DNA from 2 places in the Streptomyces roseifaciens genome. Region 2 is predicted to be linked to the other one. Evidence: riboswitches for the same ligand, from Rfam matches in the RefSeq annotation. Region 2 holds a riboswitch; the other holds the start of a gene.
What was found. Region 2 has a riboswitch for glycine ahead of gcvT (glycine cleavage system aminomethyltransferase GcvT). Riboswitches for the same ligand answer to the same signal wherever they lie in the genome.
Positions count from the first base shown of each region.

Region 1 (8,126 bases), on a different contig from region 2:
ATCCGCAGACCAGGGCCCATGCCGAGGCCACCACGCGCGAGCTCGCCACGCTCTCCGTGCGCCTGCACGCGGCGCTCGTGCAGGCCGCGCTGCACGCGGGCTCGCACTGACCGGCGAGTGCCCGACTACCCAAACCTGCCGGGCACGTCCTAGGGTTGCTGTGTGAACGAGCTCGATGTCGTGGGTGTCCGGGTGGAAATGCCCTCCAACCAGCCGATCGTGCTCCTGCGTGAAGTGGGAGGCGACCGCTACCTCCCGATCTGGATCGGACCGGGAGAGGCTACGGCCATCGCCTTCGCCCAGCAGGGCATGGCCCCGGCCCGTCCGCTGACCCACGACCTTTTCAAGGACGTGCTGGAAGCGGTCGGCCAGCAGCTCACGGAGGTCCGCATCACGGACCTGCGCGAGGGTGTCTTCTATGCGGAGCTCGTCTTCGCCAGCGGCGTGGAGGTCAGTGCCCGGCCGTCCGACGCCATAGCGCTCGCTCTGCGCACCGGCACGCCGATCTACGGCAGCGACGGGGTGCTGGACGACGCCGGGATCGCCATCCCGGACGAGCAGGAGGACGAGGTCGAGAAGTTCCGCGAGTTCCTCGACCAGATCTCGCCGGAGGACTTCGGCACCAGCAGTCAGTGAGCCGGCCGCGGCCCTGTGTGACGGCTCGCCGCAGCGCATCCGATTAGCCCTTCCCGGCACAGAGGCACGCAAAACCACTCTCTGGGTGATTATCACTCGGCGTGCCGAGTGTGGCGATCGTTGACGCACCCCGGGTGACTGCCTACCGTCGAGAGGGCAGGTCAAGGACGGAGGTCGGCGTGAGAAGCATGGGCGACGGGACGGCGGTCGGCAGTCCGTATCCGCTGTTCGGGGGAGCGGTCGAACCGGCACCCCGTCATGCCACTCCGGTGGAGGTCACCGCACCGCGAGGCCCGGAGGCCGATCTGATCGGCTACCGCGGACCGACGGCGTGCGCAGCGGCGGGCATCACCTACCGCCAGCTCGACTACTGGGCGCGCACGGGCCTGGTGGAGCCGAGCGTGCGCCCCGCGCACAGCTCCGGCACCCAGCGGCTCTACAGCTTCCGGGACGTGGTGGTCCTCAAGATCGTGAAGCGGCTGCTGGACACCGGGGTGTCCCTGCAGAACATCCGCACGGCCGTCCAGCACCTGCGCTCGCGCGGCATGGCCGACCTGCCCCGGATGACGCTGATGAGCGACGGTGCCACGGTGTACGAGTGCACTTCGCCCGACGAGGTCGTCGATCTCCTCCAGGGCGGTCAGGGCGTTTTCGGGATCGCCGTGGGCGTCGTGTGGCGCGATGTCGAGAGCGCCCTGTCCCAGCTGCACGGCGAGCGGGTGGACACGGGCGAGACGCTGATCCGCCCCAACCCCTCCGACGAGCTGGCCCGCCGCCGCAACCGCGTCGGCTGACCGCCGCAGGACTGCGGCCCGCCGTGTGGGACCGCTCCGGCCGGGTGTACGTGGCGACCCAGCCGGTCGTACGTGCGTGCGATTGTCAGTGGCATGCGGCAGCATCGGTGTCGTGAGAGGCGCGCCGACCATCCTGCATCTCGACATGGATGCTTTCTACGCTGCGGCCGAGCAGGCGGCCAAGCCCAGCCTGCGCGGGAAACCCGTCGTGGTGGGCGGGATCGGCCCGCGCGGCGTGGTGGCCACCGCGTCGTACGAGGCCAGGGTCTTCGGCATCCGCTCCGCGATGGCCACGGCCCAGGCCCGCAGGCTGTGCCCCAATGCCGCCTACCTCACCCCGCGGTTCTCGCTCTACCGCGAGATCAGCGAAGTGGTCATGGGCCTGCTCGGCGAGCTGTCGCCGCTGGTGGAGCCGCTGAGCCTCGACGAGGCGTTCGTGGACCTGGAAGCCGGAGGCGTCGAGCCCACCTCGGCGGCCGTGCGGGCCGTGGGCGAGCGCCTGCGGCGGGACATCCGCGCGGCCACGGGGCTCAGCGGCTCGGTGGGGCTCGCCGGCTCCAAGATGCTCGCGAAGATCGCCTCCGAGGAGGCCAAGCCCGACGGCCTCGTGCTCATCGAGCCGGGCACCGAGCTGGAGCTGCTGGGCCCCATGTCCGTGCGCGCCATTCCGGGCGTCGGCCCGGCCACCGCCGAGACGCTGCGCCGGGCCGGCATCACCACCGTCGCGGAGACGGGTGAGGCGGGCGAGGCGGAGCTCGTGCGGCTCCTGGGCAAGGCGCACGGCGCGGGGCTGTACGCCCTGGCCACCGGGCATGACGACCGTCCCGTCGTCGCCGACCGGGACGCCAAGTCCGTCTCCGTGGAGGACACCTTCGAGGAGGACCTGACCGACCGGTCGCGGGTGCAGACGGAGATCTCCCGGCTCGCCGAGCGGTGCGTGCAGCGGCTGCGGGCCGCCGGCCGGTCCGGGCGGACCGTGGTCATCAAGGTGCGCAGCTACGACTTCTCGACGCTGACCCGCTCGGAGACGCTGCGCGGCCCGACGGACGACCCCGCGGTGGTCAAGGAGGCCGCGGCCCGGCTGATCGACGGCGTGGACACCACGGCCGGGGTCCGGCTGCTCGGCGTCGGGGTCAGCGGGCTCGCCGACTACACCCAGGAGGACCTCTTCGCGCAGGCCGCCGCCGCTGCCGCGGGTGCGGCAGGTACGACAGCTGCGGCGGGCGCGGCAGGCGCGGCGGAGGCGCCACAGGGGCCGGGAGAGGCGCAGGGGGAGACGGCGGGCGCGGAGGTGAAGCCGCGGCGCTGGCTGCCGGGGCTGGACGTGCGGCACGCCGAGTACGGGGCGGGGTGGGTGCAGGGCAGCGGCGTCGGCCGGGTCACCGTGCGGTTCGAACAGCCCTGGTCGGAGCCGGGCCGGGTGCGGACGTTCGCGGTCGACGACCCCGCGCTGGAGCCGGGGGAGCCGCTGTCCCTCGTACGTCAGGAGCCGGGGGCGGATCAGCTTGCTGATCCGCCGGCGGACGGACCGGACCGGCCGGCGCCGGGGGGGCCGGCGGACGCCGATCCCGATCCCGATCCCGATCCCGGGCTCGGTCCGGAGCGCGGCTCCGGTCCCGGGCCGGATGCCGATCCCGGGCCGGATGCCGGTCCCGGCGCGGATCCCGTCCCCCGCCCCGTTCCCGGTCCCGGGTCCGACCCCGCCACCCGGCCCGAGCCCGGGATGTCCAGTCGGTAGTGGTGGTAGAGCTGCAGTTCCTGCTCGGGTGAGAGGTGGCGGCCGACGCCGAAGTCGGGGGCTTCCTTGATCAGTGCTCGGTCGTACGCCGTGCGCAGGCTCTCTCCGGAGGCCTCGCTGGTCGCCAGGGGGATGAAGGTGTCCCGCCGGAAGAAACCGGTGCGTACGGCCGCCCACAGCGGTTCCCCCGTGGCGTCGTCGAGATAGACCTCGTCCACCGTGCCGATCTTCGCCCCGTCGCGGTCGAATACCTTCCGTCCGATCAGGCTCCGGGGATCGATGTCGCTCTGCACGGTTCCTCCCTGTTTCGGCACCTCCCCCCACGTAAAAACACAAAGCGAGAAGCGGCCACTCGGGAGATCCGGCGGGAAAGCCGCGCTGGTAGGCTGGCGAATGGCCGCAGAATCCGTGCGGGAGAGTCCTCCGGAAGCCCACTCCAGTGGGGCCGATGGAGGCGCCGAAGGAGCAAATCCTCCCCGGAATCTCTCAGGCACCCGTACCGCACGGACGAGGTCACTCTGGAAAGCAGGGCGGGCTCGGGCGGTCAAGCGCCGAAGCCCTTCCTCACCGACGGTGAAAGCCGGGCCGTGCGCTGCGGTCCGGTGAAGCTCTCAGGTTGAGATGACAGAGGGGGAGGCCGTCCGGGTACCCGCGCCGTGGTACCCCTCGCAGGTCGCAACGACCAGGAGGCCTCCGCAGATGACTGCCCACCGCATCGCCCTTTCCGACCTGGAGCGGGACACCCCGTTCGAGCGCCGCCACATAGGTCCCGACGCCGAGGCCCAGGCCAAGATGCTCGCCCAGGTCGGCTTCGGGTCGCTGGACGAGCTCACTGCCGCCGCCGTGCCGGAAGTGATCAAGAGCGTGGGCGCCCTGGCCCTGCCGGAGGCCCGCAGCGAGGCCGAGGTCCTCGCCGAACTGCGGACGCTCGCCGACCGCAACGAGGTCCTCGCCCCGATGATCGGCCTCGGCTACCACGGCACGTTCACCCCGCCGGTGATCCTGCGCAACGTCATGGAGAACCCCGCCTGGTACACGGCCTACACGCCGTACCAGCCGGAGATCTCCCAGGGCCGCCTGGAGGCCCTGCTCAACTTCCAGACCGTCGTCGCCGACCTCACCGGGCTGCCCACCTCCGGCGCCTCCCTCCTCGACGAGGGCACCGCGGCCGCCGAGGCCATGGCCCTGGCCCGCCGTGTCGGCAAGGTCAAGAAGGGCGTCTTCCTCATCGACGCCGACACGCTGCCGCAGACGATCGCCGTGATCGAGACGCGCGCGGAGCCGACCGGTGTCGAGGTCGTCGTCGCCGACCTGAGCGCGGGCATCCCGGACGAGATCGCCGAGCGCGGTGTCTTCGGCGTCCTCCTGCAGTACCCCGGAGCCTCCGGCGCCGTGCGCGATCTCCGCCCGGTCATCGAGCGCGCCCACGAGCTCGGCGCGATCGTCACCGTCGCCGCCGACCTGCTCGCCCTGACCCTGCTGGCCTCGCCCGGCGAGCTCGGCGCGGACATCGCGGTCGGCACCACCCAGCGCTTCGGCGTCCCGATGGGCTTCGGCGGCCCGCACGCCGGCTTCATGGCCGTGCGCGAGCAGTACGCCCGCAGCCTTCCCGGCCGCCTCGTCGGCGTCTCCGTCGACGCCGACGGCAACAAGGCCTACCGCCTGGCCCTGCAGACCCGCGAGCAGCACATCCGCCGCGAGAAGGCCACCAGCAACATCTGCACCGCCCAGGTGCTCCTCGCCGTCATGGCCGGCATGTACGCCGTCTACCACGGCCCCGAGGGCCTGGCCGCCATCGGCCGCCGCACCCACCGCTACGCGGCGATCCTCGCCGAGGGCCTGCGCGCCGGGGGCGTCGAGCTCGTGCACGGCGCCTACTTCGACACCCTGACCGCGCGCGTCCCGGGCCGGGCCGCCGAGGTCGTCGAGGCCGCCCGCGAGCGCGGCGTCAACCTGCGCCTGACGGACGCCGACCACGTGGGCATCGCCTGCGACGAGACCACCACCCGCGCCCACCTGGACTCCGTCTGGGCCGCGTTCGGGGTGGCCGGCGACGTCGAGGCGCTCGACGCGGTGGCCGCCGAGGCGCTCCCCGAGGCCCTCCTGCGCACCGGTGACTACCTCACGCACCCGGTCTTCCACGAGCACCGCTCCGAGACGGCCATGCTGCGCTACCTGCGCCGCCTCGCCGACCGGGACTACGCCCTGGACCGCGGCATGATCCCGCTCGGCTCGTGCACCATGAAGCTCAACGCCACGACCGAGATGGAGCCGGTCACCTGGCCCGAGTTCGGCGCGCTGCACCCCTTCGCGCCGGTCGAGCAGGCCGGGGGCTACGTCACGCTCATCACGGAGCTGGAGGAGCGGCTCGCCGCGGTCACCGGCTACGACAAGGTCTCGATCCAGCCGAACGCCGGGTCCCAGGGCGAGCTCGCCGGCCTGCTGGCCGTCCGCGCCTACCACCGCGCCAACGGCGACGAGCAGCGCACCGTCTGTCTGATCCCGTCCTCCGCGCACGGCACCAACGCCGCCAGCGCCGTGATGGCCGGCATGAAGGTCGTCGTGGTCAAGACGGCCGACGACGGCGAGGTCGACGCCCAGGACCTGCACGCCAAGATCGAGCAGTACCGCGACGAGCTGGCCGTACTGATGATCACCTACCCGTCGACGCACGGCGTCTTCGAGGAGCACGTCGCCGACATCTGCGCGGCCGTGCACGAGGCGGGCGGCCAGGTCTACGTGGACGGCGCCAACCTCAACGCCCTGGTGGGCCTGGCGGAGCCGGGCAAGTTCGGCGGCGACGTCTCGCACCTGAACCTGCACAAGACCTTCTGCATCCCGCACGGCGGCGGCGGTCCCGGCGTCGGCCCGGTCGCCGTCCGCGCGCACCTCGCGCCGTACCTCCCCAACCACCCGCTGCAGCCCACCGCCGGCCCGGCGACGGGCGTCGGCCCGATCTCCGCGGCGCCGTGGGGCTCGGCCGGCATCCTGCCGATCTCCTGGGCGTACGTCCGGCTGATGGGCGGCGAGGGCCTCAAGCGCGCCACGCAGGTGGCGGTGCTCGGCGCCAACTACATCGCCAAGCGCCTGGAGCCGCACTACCCCGTGCTCTACACCGGCCCGAACGGCCTGGTGGCCCACGAGTGCATCGTCGACCTGCGGCCGCTGACCAAGGCGACCGGTGTGAGCGTCGACGACGTCGCCAAGCGGCTCATCGACTACGGCTTCCACGCGCCGACCATGTCCTTCCCCGTGGCCGGCACCCTGATGATCGAGCCCACGGAGAGCGAGGACATCGCCGAGCTGGACCGCTTCTGCGAGGCGATGATCGCGATCCGCGCCGAGATCGAGAAGGTCGGCTCGGGGGAGTGGAGCAAGGACGACAACCCGCTGCGGAACGCCCCGCACACCGCCGCGTCCGTGGCGGGCGAGTGGGAGCACCCCTACAGCCGTGAGGAGGCCGTCTTCCCCGCCGGGGTCTCGGCCGCCGACAAGTACTGGCCGCCGGTGCGCCGTGTCGACGGTGCGTACGGCGACCGCAACCTCGTGTGCTCCTGCCCGCCGCTGGAGGACTACGACGGCTGACGGAGCCGTGGGCCTCGGGTGAGGCCCGGCACAAGTCGGGGCCGGTTCGGCGATTTCGCCGGGCCGGCCCCTTTGCGTGCGGGTGGTGCGGTGTTTCCTGTGGTGCGGCGTTCCTGTGGTGCGGTGTGTGAGCGCTGTAGTGCTCTGGTGCTGAGTGCGGTGGTGCGTGAGCTCAGGCAGCGGTCACCACGTTTCCCGTGTCCAGCGGCCGGTGCGGCGCGATGATCTGGCCGTCCGGCAGCAGCTCACCGGTGTCCTCGAAGTGCAGGACTCCGTTGCACAGCAGACTCCAGCCCTGCTCGGGGTGGTGCGCCACGAGGTGCGCGGCTTCCCGGTCGGCGGAGTCGGCTGAGGGGCACGTGGGCTGGTGCTGGCACATGGGAAGGTTCTTTCGCTGTGATGTGGTGGCTGTCCTGCGGCTCGATTCGGTGTTCATGCCGCCCCCCGTTGGCGAATCGGTTGGTCGATACCAGTGTTGCCCCACGGGCGTGATTCCGCAGGGATTTCCCGGCAGCGCTCCTTACTCGTTGGAGACGCATCACCCATGCGGGCGGTTGCTTCCAACATGACCGTCCGGCCGGGTGGTTACCGGTGGTCGGAGTGGGCTAGTCCGGGAGGGTGAGTACATGTGTGCGCCCCGCGGCGGAAAGGCCGCGGGGCGCCGGGGAAGGAAGGGGGGGTGTCGGACCGCCGGAGCGGCTCCTCAAGCGGGGGTCTTCAGCAGCGGGGCGGGGGTCAGGCGGAGCGTGAGGACCGGCATCAACTCGGCGAAGCGGTGCGGGCGGTGCGCGGCGATCCCCGGCGGCGCCGGTGCGAGCGGTACGAGCAGGTCACCCGGGCCGGGCAGGCCCGAGGCGGGGTCGGCGGCGATGTCCCCGTGCAGCCAGAGCGTGAGCATGTAGAGCCCGGGTACGGACAGCAGCCGGGGCTGGTACGGCGTCGGAAGAGCCTCCGCCTGCCGCAGTGCGCGTTCCGTGGAGACGAGGTAGGGGCCCTCGCAGAAGTGTGAGAACGCCCAGCCGTCCGCGGTCTGCACCGTCTCGCCCGCGGCCACCACGCGCTCGGAGCCGCGGATCGGGAACCGCCAGCCGGTGAGCCGGCTGCGCGGTGCGCCGCCGCGGCCCGCCGTCTGCTCCAGGACGTGGACGGGCAGCGGGAGTTCGGGGGTCAGCGGCCCTTGCGCGGCCTTCAGCGACGGAGTACGGGCCTCGCGGACGGCTGAGGGGGAGCCGAGGGCGCTCAGAACACTGCGCAGGGCAGGCGCAGGGGCAAGGGGGACATGCAGCGGCATGGTGGGTCGCCTCTCACTTCGGAGACACGTGGTGCTTGGGCAGGGTGCGGACGACGCTGTCGGCGTGCGGGGTCAGAGGGGG
Region 1 covers NZ_LNBE01000002.1:7,662-15,787, forward strand. The annotation lists gene ftsR (transcriptional regulator FtsR) at 1-110, shown strand, start outside; gene AS857_RS01900 (bifunctional nuclease family protein) at 163-636, shown strand; gene AS857_RS01905 (MerR family transcriptional regulator) at 825-1,430, shown strand; gene AS857_RS01910 (DNA polymerase IV) at 1,543-3,168, shown strand; partial or broken gene AS857_RS37085 (PRC-barrel domain-containing protein) at 3,105-3,461, opposite strand; glycine riboswitch at 3,570-3,680, shown strand; gene gcvP (aminomethyl-transferring glycine dehydrogenase) at 3,868-6,753, shown strand; gene AS857_RS01920 (DUF5999 family protein) at 6,926-7,132, opposite strand; gene AS857_RS01925 (hypothetical protein) at 7,457-8,044, opposite strand.
Region 1: another riboswitch for glycine. It lies ahead of gcvP (aminomethyl-transferring glycine dehydrogenase); the one in region 2 lies ahead of gcvT (glycine cleavage system aminomethyltransferase GcvT).

Region 2 (8,126 bases):
CGAACGGGGCGACGGTCTTGGGGAACGCCGCGTAGCGGATGAAGCCGGTCTGCGGGTTGTCGACGTTGCCCTTGCGCTCCTTGAGGGCCTTCTGCCGGCCCGCCGAGCCCATGCCGGTGGCGTTGATGTCGAGGTCGTAGTCGCCCTTGAGGAGCCGGTTGTCCATGTCGTCGGCGTTGGTGATCAGCGTGACGGAGATCTTGTCCGGCAGGGCCTTGCGGACCGGGTCGGAGTCCCTGTTCCACTTGTCGTTGCGGACCAGTTCCAGCCCCTTGTTCGGGCTGTACGAGACGAACTTGTACGGCCCGCTGGAGAACGGCTTCTGGCCGTAGCGCTCGGCGGTGTCCTTGTCGGGGCGGACCGGGGCCGCGGCGGGCAGCGCGAGCATCTGCAGGAAGTCGCCGTTGGGCTTGGGCAGCTTGAAGACGATCGTCTTCTCGTCCGGCGTCTCGATCGCCTTCAGACCCAGCTTGTCCTTGCTCTCGTCCTTGTACGGGCCCTTGTAGGTCTTCTCCGGGTCCAGGACCTGCATCAGCCAGGTGGGCCCGCCGGAGATCTTGTCGGTGGCCCAGGTGCGCTCGATGCCGTACTTGATGTGCTGGGCGGTGACCGGCTGGCCGTCCTCCCAGGTCAGGCCCGGCCTGAGGGTGAAGGTGTAGGTCTTCTTGTCGTCCGAGACCTTGCCGGTGTCGGTGGCCATGTCCGGCACGACCTCGGAGCTCTGGGCACCGGGCGCGGGCTTCGAGGTGACCAGGGTCCGCGTGTAGTAGCGGGCGAAGTCCCACACGAATCCGTAGTAACCGCGCTGCGGGTCCCAGGAGTCGGCGTCCTGCGTGCCGATGAACTTGAGCTCCCCGCCCTTCTTGTCTGAGGCCGCGGCGAGCTTGCCGACGCCGGCGTTGAAGCCCGCGCCCTTGCCGTCCCCGCTGCTGCTCTTGCTCCCGCCGCCGCCACAGGCGGCGGTGGTGACCAGGGCCGCGACCACGAGGGCCGCCCCGGCGGCCGGCCTCCGCCTCGAATTTCTCTGTGTTCTCAAGGTGTCGCGACCTCCGTGTTCGTCGCCGTCCGGGGAAGCGGGCGGCGGGTTTGCGGACAGAGCCTCCTGACGGACCGACAGGGGCGGTGGGACACGTGCGAGCCGGCGGAGCGGAGCCGCCGGAGGCCGGGCGCTAGCGCGAACCCTTGGGATCCAGCGCGTCCCGTACGCCGTCACCGAAGAGGTTGAAGGCGAGGACGGTGACGAAGATGGCGAGGCCCGGGATGATCATGAAGATCGGGTCCGCCTCGTAGTGGTCGACGGCTCTGGCGAGCATTTCGCCCCACGATGCCGTGGGGGGCTTGACTCCGGTACCGAGGAAGCTGAGGGCGGCCTCGGTGAGGACGTTGGTGGGGATCATCAGCGTGGTGTACACGGTGATCGGAGCCACCAGGTTGGGCAGCAGCTCGCGGAAGAGGATGTAGCCGCGGCCCGCGCCGAGGCTGCGCGCCGCCTCGACGTACTCCCGTTCCCTCAGCGAGAGGGTCTGGCCGCGCACGATCCGCCCGATGTAGGGCCAGCCGAAGAAGCCGATCACCGCGATCAGCACGCCCATGCGCACGCCGGAACCGGTCAGCCCCCAGAGGGAGTCGGGGACCACCGACACCAGCGCGATGATGAAGAGCAGCTGCGGGAAGGCCAGCAGCAGGTCCATCACCCGGCTGATCACCGCGTCGACCCAGCCGCCGAAGAAGCCGGCGACGATGCCGAACACCGTGCCGATGACGACGGCGACGACGGCCGAGAGGAAGGCCACGAGCAGCGAGACCCGGGCCCCGTAGACGATGCGGCTGAAGACGTCGCGCCCGTTCGTCGGTTCGACGCCCAGCAGGAAGTCCGAACTGATGCCGCCCCAGTCCCCCTTGGGGGTGCTGAACAGCGGGTCGATCTGGTCCTCGTGGAATTCGTTGGGCGGATGGCCCAGCAGGCTCACGATCACCGGCGCGAGGACTGCCACCAGGATGAGCAGCAGGACGACGACACCGCCGGCCAGCGCGAACTTGTCCCGCTTGAGCCTGATCCAGGCGATCCGCCAGGGGGAACGGCCCTCGATGGCCTTGGCCGGGACGCCGGCGGCGACGTCGACGGCTGCGGTCTCCGCCGCGCCCGTGTCGTGCAGTGGTGCCGTCATCGTCTGAGGGACCCCTCTCGGCCGGTGCCGACCGGCCCAACGCCCGCCGCGCATGCGGCTGGTTCACATCACTGGTGCGAAAGGTGCGATGGTGCGGGAAGTTCACGCAGAGCAGGCCGTGCACAGGACGTACGCGGGACCGTACGCAGGACCGGGAGTCCTTGTGGCGGGAGTCTTCAACGCCCCCGCGATCACCCGCCAGACCCGGTCGGCAAAGGATGCGCAACCGTGATGTGTGGAGAGGAGTTCCGTTATACGGACAACTGCGGCCCGTCGGCGGTCAGTAGACGCCGGCCTGAGGGGGCTGCGGAGGGTATCCGTAGCCCGTCGGCGCGGCCTGCGAGCCGCCCGCCGCCGCGCCGCCGTAGGCGTCGCGGTCGTAGAACGGCCGGGCGTTGGCCCGCATCCACATGGCGACCGGGTCGTGCTCGTCCGACATCGCCACCGTGGAGACGGGCAGCCCCTCCGGGACCGCGCCGATCGACTGCTGCATCATCAGCCGCACGGACTCCACGGACCCCTGCGAGCTGTCGTAGAGGTCCAGGCCGATGGCCAGGTACGCGGTGCCGAGCGCGGGCTGCACCCAGGCGCGGCGCAGCGAGCGCACCGCGGGGGTGCGGTGGGCGTTCTGCCCGAGGAGGGCGTAGAACTGCGGGATGTCCACGCCGGGCTCGCTCACCCGCAGCGGGCCGGCCGGCAGCCGGTCCAGGCCGCCGGCGATGCGGCGCAGGTCGAGCCAGGGGATGCCCACGCCGCCGCCGGGCGCGTGCGGATTGAGCCACAGGCCCCAGCGGCCGGGGTAGAGGGCCTCGGCCACGTCCCGGCCGGAGATCACCTCGTGGGCCCGGTTCCAGCCGCTGGCCGCGAGCTCCTGCGCGGAGGTCACGCACGGCGCGTAGCCGAGCCCTTCGACCTCCATGTTGCCGTACTGGGCGTCGGGCGAGCCCGCCTGGCCGTGCCAGAGCAGCATCCAGACCCGGCCCTCGGCCAGCGAACGCAGCAGCTCCTCGTACGCGTCGTACCGTCCGGGCGCCACCTGGCGCAGCATCTGCTCCACGCCGCTCTCCGCGCCCGCGCTCACCTGGGTCCGCCTCTTCTCTCGGCCTTGACTGCTGCGACCCGGGAGCGCCGTCGCGCACCCGTGGTCGTCCGACCAGCTTACGAGCCCGCCGGGGCGGACAGGGGAGGAGTCACAGGTCGCGGTCGTAGAACGGACGGATCCGGTCCCGCATCCAGTCGCCGACCGGGTCCCGCGCCACGTCCAGGAAGACCAGCTGGACGGGCCAGGGAACGGGCACGGAGCCGAGCGCGCGGCCGACGGCGGCCAGCGCGGCGGACCGGCTGTCGGGGTCCGGCAGGTCGAGCTCGACGCCGATGAACAGGGCCGGATCGGCACCCTCGACGCTCGCGAGGGCGCGCCGCGCCGTGCGGACGACCCCGGCGGCGGCGAACTCCGGCCCGGCGGCCGCCAGGAAGGCCGTGGGCTCGTCCTGCCAGTCGGGCTCGAAGAGCCGCACGCGGCCGCCGGTGGCGTCGCCGTCCAGGACGGTGCGGCCGGCCCGGCACAGCTCGGCGACGGCGGGCGGCGGCAGCGGCGCGCCCACGGAGCCCTCGGGGTTGACGACGATGCCCACCTGCGGGGGCAGGCCGCGGGCGAACTCGACGGCCGGGGCGACGGCGTAGGGCATCCGCTCGCCCGCGACCCTCAGGAACTCCCCCTCGGAGCTGAAGACGGGCACGAAGGCCTGGCCGCCGAGCTCCAGCGTGGGCAGGTCGAGGTCGGCGCTGTCCGGACCGCCGCCGGACGGAAGCGGAACCCAGACGTGGCTGCGGCCGAGCGCCTCCACGATGCGGGCGCCCGTGCCGGGCACGCCCACGGAGGCGGCGAGCACCTCTTCGAGTTCATTGGCGGGCCAGCCGGGCGGGGCGGCCGCGGGCGCGCCGCCGCCGGTGGCCGGACTCCAGCCGTACTGCCCGGGGATGCTCATCTCGTCCAACTCGTCCAATGCCGCCCAACCACTCTCGACGTAGCCGCACATGCACCCTAACGGCTGTACCCCCGCGGGCTCCTGCCGGTGGCCGAAATCGCCGGTGATGTCCCAGGTCAGGGCGGGCCGTACGGGCGTTCATCCCCTCCCGTCACGGCACTGGCCGCAGCCACCCGGTTGCACAGGGGCACCGCAGGCCGGACGGTGATCGGGCAGCTGCCCTGCAGCGCCACCGGCTGCGCCGGCCCCGCCGGCCCGCCGGTTCCTCGCACCGAAGGGAACCTCCAGCATGCGTGTCAACAAGTTCGCCGCCTCGGCGATAGCCGTCGCCGCCTGCGGCTCCGTGGCCGTCGGCGTCGCGGGCCCCTCCCTGGCCGCCGTGAACGCACCGGACCCCGACATGTCCGTCGTGCTCCCGGCCACCGAACCGAAGTCCGCGGCCGCCGTCCACCAGCAGCTCGACGCGGTGGGACAGCTGGGGGAGGCGCTCACGCTGGTCTCCCGGATCGGCAAGGAGGCGCAGTCCAGGACGCCGGACACCGGCGCGCTCAAGGAGATGCAGCAGCGGCTGCGGTCGTCGGCGGACCGGCTCACGGACTCCCTGCGGCAGTCCCCGCCCTCCTCGGGGCGTCCGGCGGCGGCCCCGCCGGACGACGTCCACGACCTGCTGAAGAAGCTGCACAAGGCGATCGAGAAGCTGATCGACGCGGCGGCGAAGAAGGACTCGGAAGGCGTCCAGTCGGCGATCACGGAGGCCCTCGCCGTCGTGAAGGACCTCCTGGCGAAACTCCCCCTGGCGGGAGACGGCTCGACACTGCCGGCACCGCTGCCGCTGTAGGCGGCGCCGCGCACGCGCCTACTCGAAGGTGATCCTCCGCAGCGCGTCCACCGCCCCGCGGTCCAGGAGGACCACCGAGGCGACCCCTGCCGGCAGGTGACCCGGGCGGTCCGGGACCGGCGGCTCCGACACCGCCGCGAGCAGCCGGGCCATCGCCTTCCGGTGCCGGCGGAAGGCGTACGGCGAGACGCCGCGGCCCCGCGCCGCCTGCCCGGCCAGTGCGGTGCCCGGCGGCACGTCGAGGAGGAGCAGGTGGGCCGCGCCGCCCCGGCGCCGTGCGTCACGCGCGACCCAGCGGCGGACCCAGCCGCGCTGCCCGCAGTCGTGCACGACGGCGCTCGCGGTGGAGCGCAGGGCGCGCCACAGCGCCGCGTAGTGCGCGAGCCGGGCGAAGGGCCGGTAGGCCGCGTACGGCAGCCAGCGGGGTGCGTGCCGCTCCAGCCGCTCCCGGGTGTCCTGGGAGTCGACGCACCAGACGATGCCGTCCTGCGCGTCCAGCACGGACACGGCCCGCCGGATGAGCGTGGACTTCCCGCTGCCGGGCAGCCCGGAGACGATCAGCACGTCCCCTGCGGGGAAGCGGAGCTCTCCGCGGCCCGCTCCGGAGCGCAGGTCGCACACCTCCCTCCGGGGCCGCGCCGCGCCGCTCTCCGCCGCGGCCGCGCCGTGCGCCCGCGCCGGCCCGGTCCTCCCTGCCGTCGGTGCTGTTCCCATCCGCTCCGCCCCTCCCCCGGCCCCGGTCACTGCCCGTCACTGCCCCCTACCCACAGAACGTAAAGGAAAGGTAATCGAATTCGGGGGCCGCCAGGCAGTCCGTAACGCGTCCGTACGTGCAATGATGTGCGCGCCAACTGCGTATCCAACTGCATACCGGCCGCTCGAATCCGCGCGGGAGAGTCCCAGGCTGCACGCTACGCCGTGTGCGCTGGGCGCCGAAGGAGCAAGTTCCTCCCTTGAATCTCTCAGGCCCCGTACCGCGCGGACGAGGCAGATCTGAAAAGCGGGCCGCACCGTGCGCGGCTCCACCCAAGGTGCAAGCCGGACCCCCGCGTGTCGCGGCGGCTTCCGGTGAACCTCTCAGGTTCCGATGACAGATGGGGAGGACGTCCTCACTGCCATGTCCGGGAGCCCACACCATGACCGACACCCCTCGCCGCACAGCCCTCGACGCCCTGCACCGCGAGCTCGGCGCGACCATGACCGACTTCGCCGGCTGGGACATGCCGCTGCGCTACGGCAGCGAGCGCGACGAGCACGTCGCGGTCCGCACCCGCGCCGGTCTGTTCGACCTCTCGCACATGGGTGAGATCACCGTGACCGGCCCGCAGGCCGCCGCCCTGCTGGACTTCGCCCTCGTGGGCAACATAGGGAGCGTCGCCGTCGGCCGCGCCCGCTACACGATGATCTGCCGGGAGGACGGCGGCATCCTCGACGACCTGATCGTCTACCGCCTCGCCGACGCCGAGTACATGGTCGTCGCCAACGCCTCCAACGCGCAGACGGTGCTGGACGCGCTGACCGAGCGCGCCGCCGGCTTCGACGCGGCCGTCCGCGACGACCGCGACGCCTACGCCCTCCTCGCCGTCCAGGGCCCGGCCTCGCCCGCCATCCTGAAGTCCCTGACGGACGCCGACCTGGACGGCCTGAAGTACTACGCGGGCCTGCCGGGCACCGTCGCGGGCGTGCCCGCGCTGATCGCCCGCACCGGCTACACCGGCGAGGACGGCTTCGAGCTGTTCGTCGCGCCGGGCGACGCCGTGAAGCTGTGGCAGGCCCTCACCGAGGCGGGCGCGGACGCCGGCCTCGTGCCGTGCGGGCTCTCCTGCCGCGACACGCTGCGCCTGGAGGCGGGCATGCCGCTGTACGGGCACGAGCTGACGACCGCGACCACCCCGTTCGACGCGGGCCTGGGCCGGGTCGTGAAGTTCGAGAAGGAAGGCGACTTCGTGGGCCGCGCCGCGCTGCAGGCGGCCGCGGAGCGCGCCGAGGCGCAGCCGCCGCGCAAGCTGGTCGGCCTGGTCGCCGAGGGCCGCCGCGTGCCGCGTGCCGGCTTCTCGGTGGTGGCCGGCGGCGAGGTCGTCGGCGAGGTCACCTCCGGCGCCCCCTCCCCCACGCTCGGCAAGCCGATCGCCATCGCCTACGTGGACGCGGCGCACGCCGCCCCCGGCACGCAGGGCGTGGGCGTGGACATCCGCGGCAGCCACGAGCCGTACGAGGTCGTGGCCCTGCCCTTCTACAAGCGGCAGCGTTGATCTTCCCCGTGGCTCGCCCGGGGGCTCCCCTGCCCTCTCTCGTCTCCCTCTGTCAAGACCCGTTGCACAAGCACTCACGCGCATCCAGGAGAATCTAGCCATGAGCAACCCCCAGCAGCTGCGCTACAGCAAGGAGCACGAGTGGCTGTCGGCCGTCGACGCGGACGGCGTGGCCACGGTCGGCATCACCGAGTTCGCCGCCAATGCGCTCGGTGACGTCGTCTACGCCCAGCTCCCGGCCGTCGGTGACACCGTCACCGCGGGCGAGACCTGCGGCGAGCTGGAGTCGACCAAGTCGGTCAGCGACCTGTACTCCCCGGTGACCGGCGAGGTCACCGAGGCCAACCAGGACGTCGCGAACGACCCCTCGCTGGTGAACTCCGCCCCCTTCGAGGGCGGCTGGCTGTTCAAGGTGAAGATCACGGACGAGCCGGCGGACCTCCTCTCCGCCGCCGAGTACGACGGCTTCACCGCAGGCTGACCCCACCCCTCGCCCTCCCTCGCCCAGGAAGTCCAGGAAGAACTCATGTCTCTGCTGAACAGCTCCCTCCATGAGCTCGACCCCGACGTCGCCGCCGCTGTCGACGCCGAACTCCACCGCCAGCAGTCCACCCTCGAGATGATCGCGTCGGAGAACTTCGCTCCGGTCGCGGTCATGGAGGCCCAGGGCTCGGTCCTCACCAACAAGTACGCCGAGGGCTACCCCGGCCGCCGCTACTACGGTGGCTGCGAGCACGTCGATGTCGTCGAACAGATCGCCATCGACCGGATCAAGGCGCTCTTCGGTGCCGAGCACGCGAACGTCCAGCCGCACTCCGGTGCGCAGGCCAACGCCGCCGCGATGTTCGCGCTGCTCAAGCCGGGCGACACCATCCTGGGT
Region 2 covers NZ_LNBE01000004.1:2,941,367-2,949,492, reverse strand. The annotation lists gene AS857_RS30460 (ABC transporter substrate-binding protein) at 1-1,036, opposite strand, end outside; gene AS857_RS30455 (ABC transporter permease) at 1,170-2,168, opposite strand; gene AS857_RS30450 (enhanced serine sensitivity protein SseB C-terminal domain-containing protein) at 2,449-3,216, opposite strand; gene AS857_RS30445 (enhanced serine sensitivity protein SseB) at 3,359-4,156, opposite strand; gene AS857_RS30440 (hypothetical protein) at 4,446-4,994, shown strand; gene AS857_RS30435 (AAA family ATPase) at 5,013-5,708, opposite strand; glycine riboswitch at 5,874-5,981, shown strand; gene gcvT (glycine cleavage system aminomethyltransferase GcvT) at 6,131-7,246, shown strand; gene gcvH (glycine cleavage system protein GcvH) at 7,347-7,727, shown strand; gene glyA (serine hydroxymethyltransferase) at 7,773-8,126, shown strand, end outside.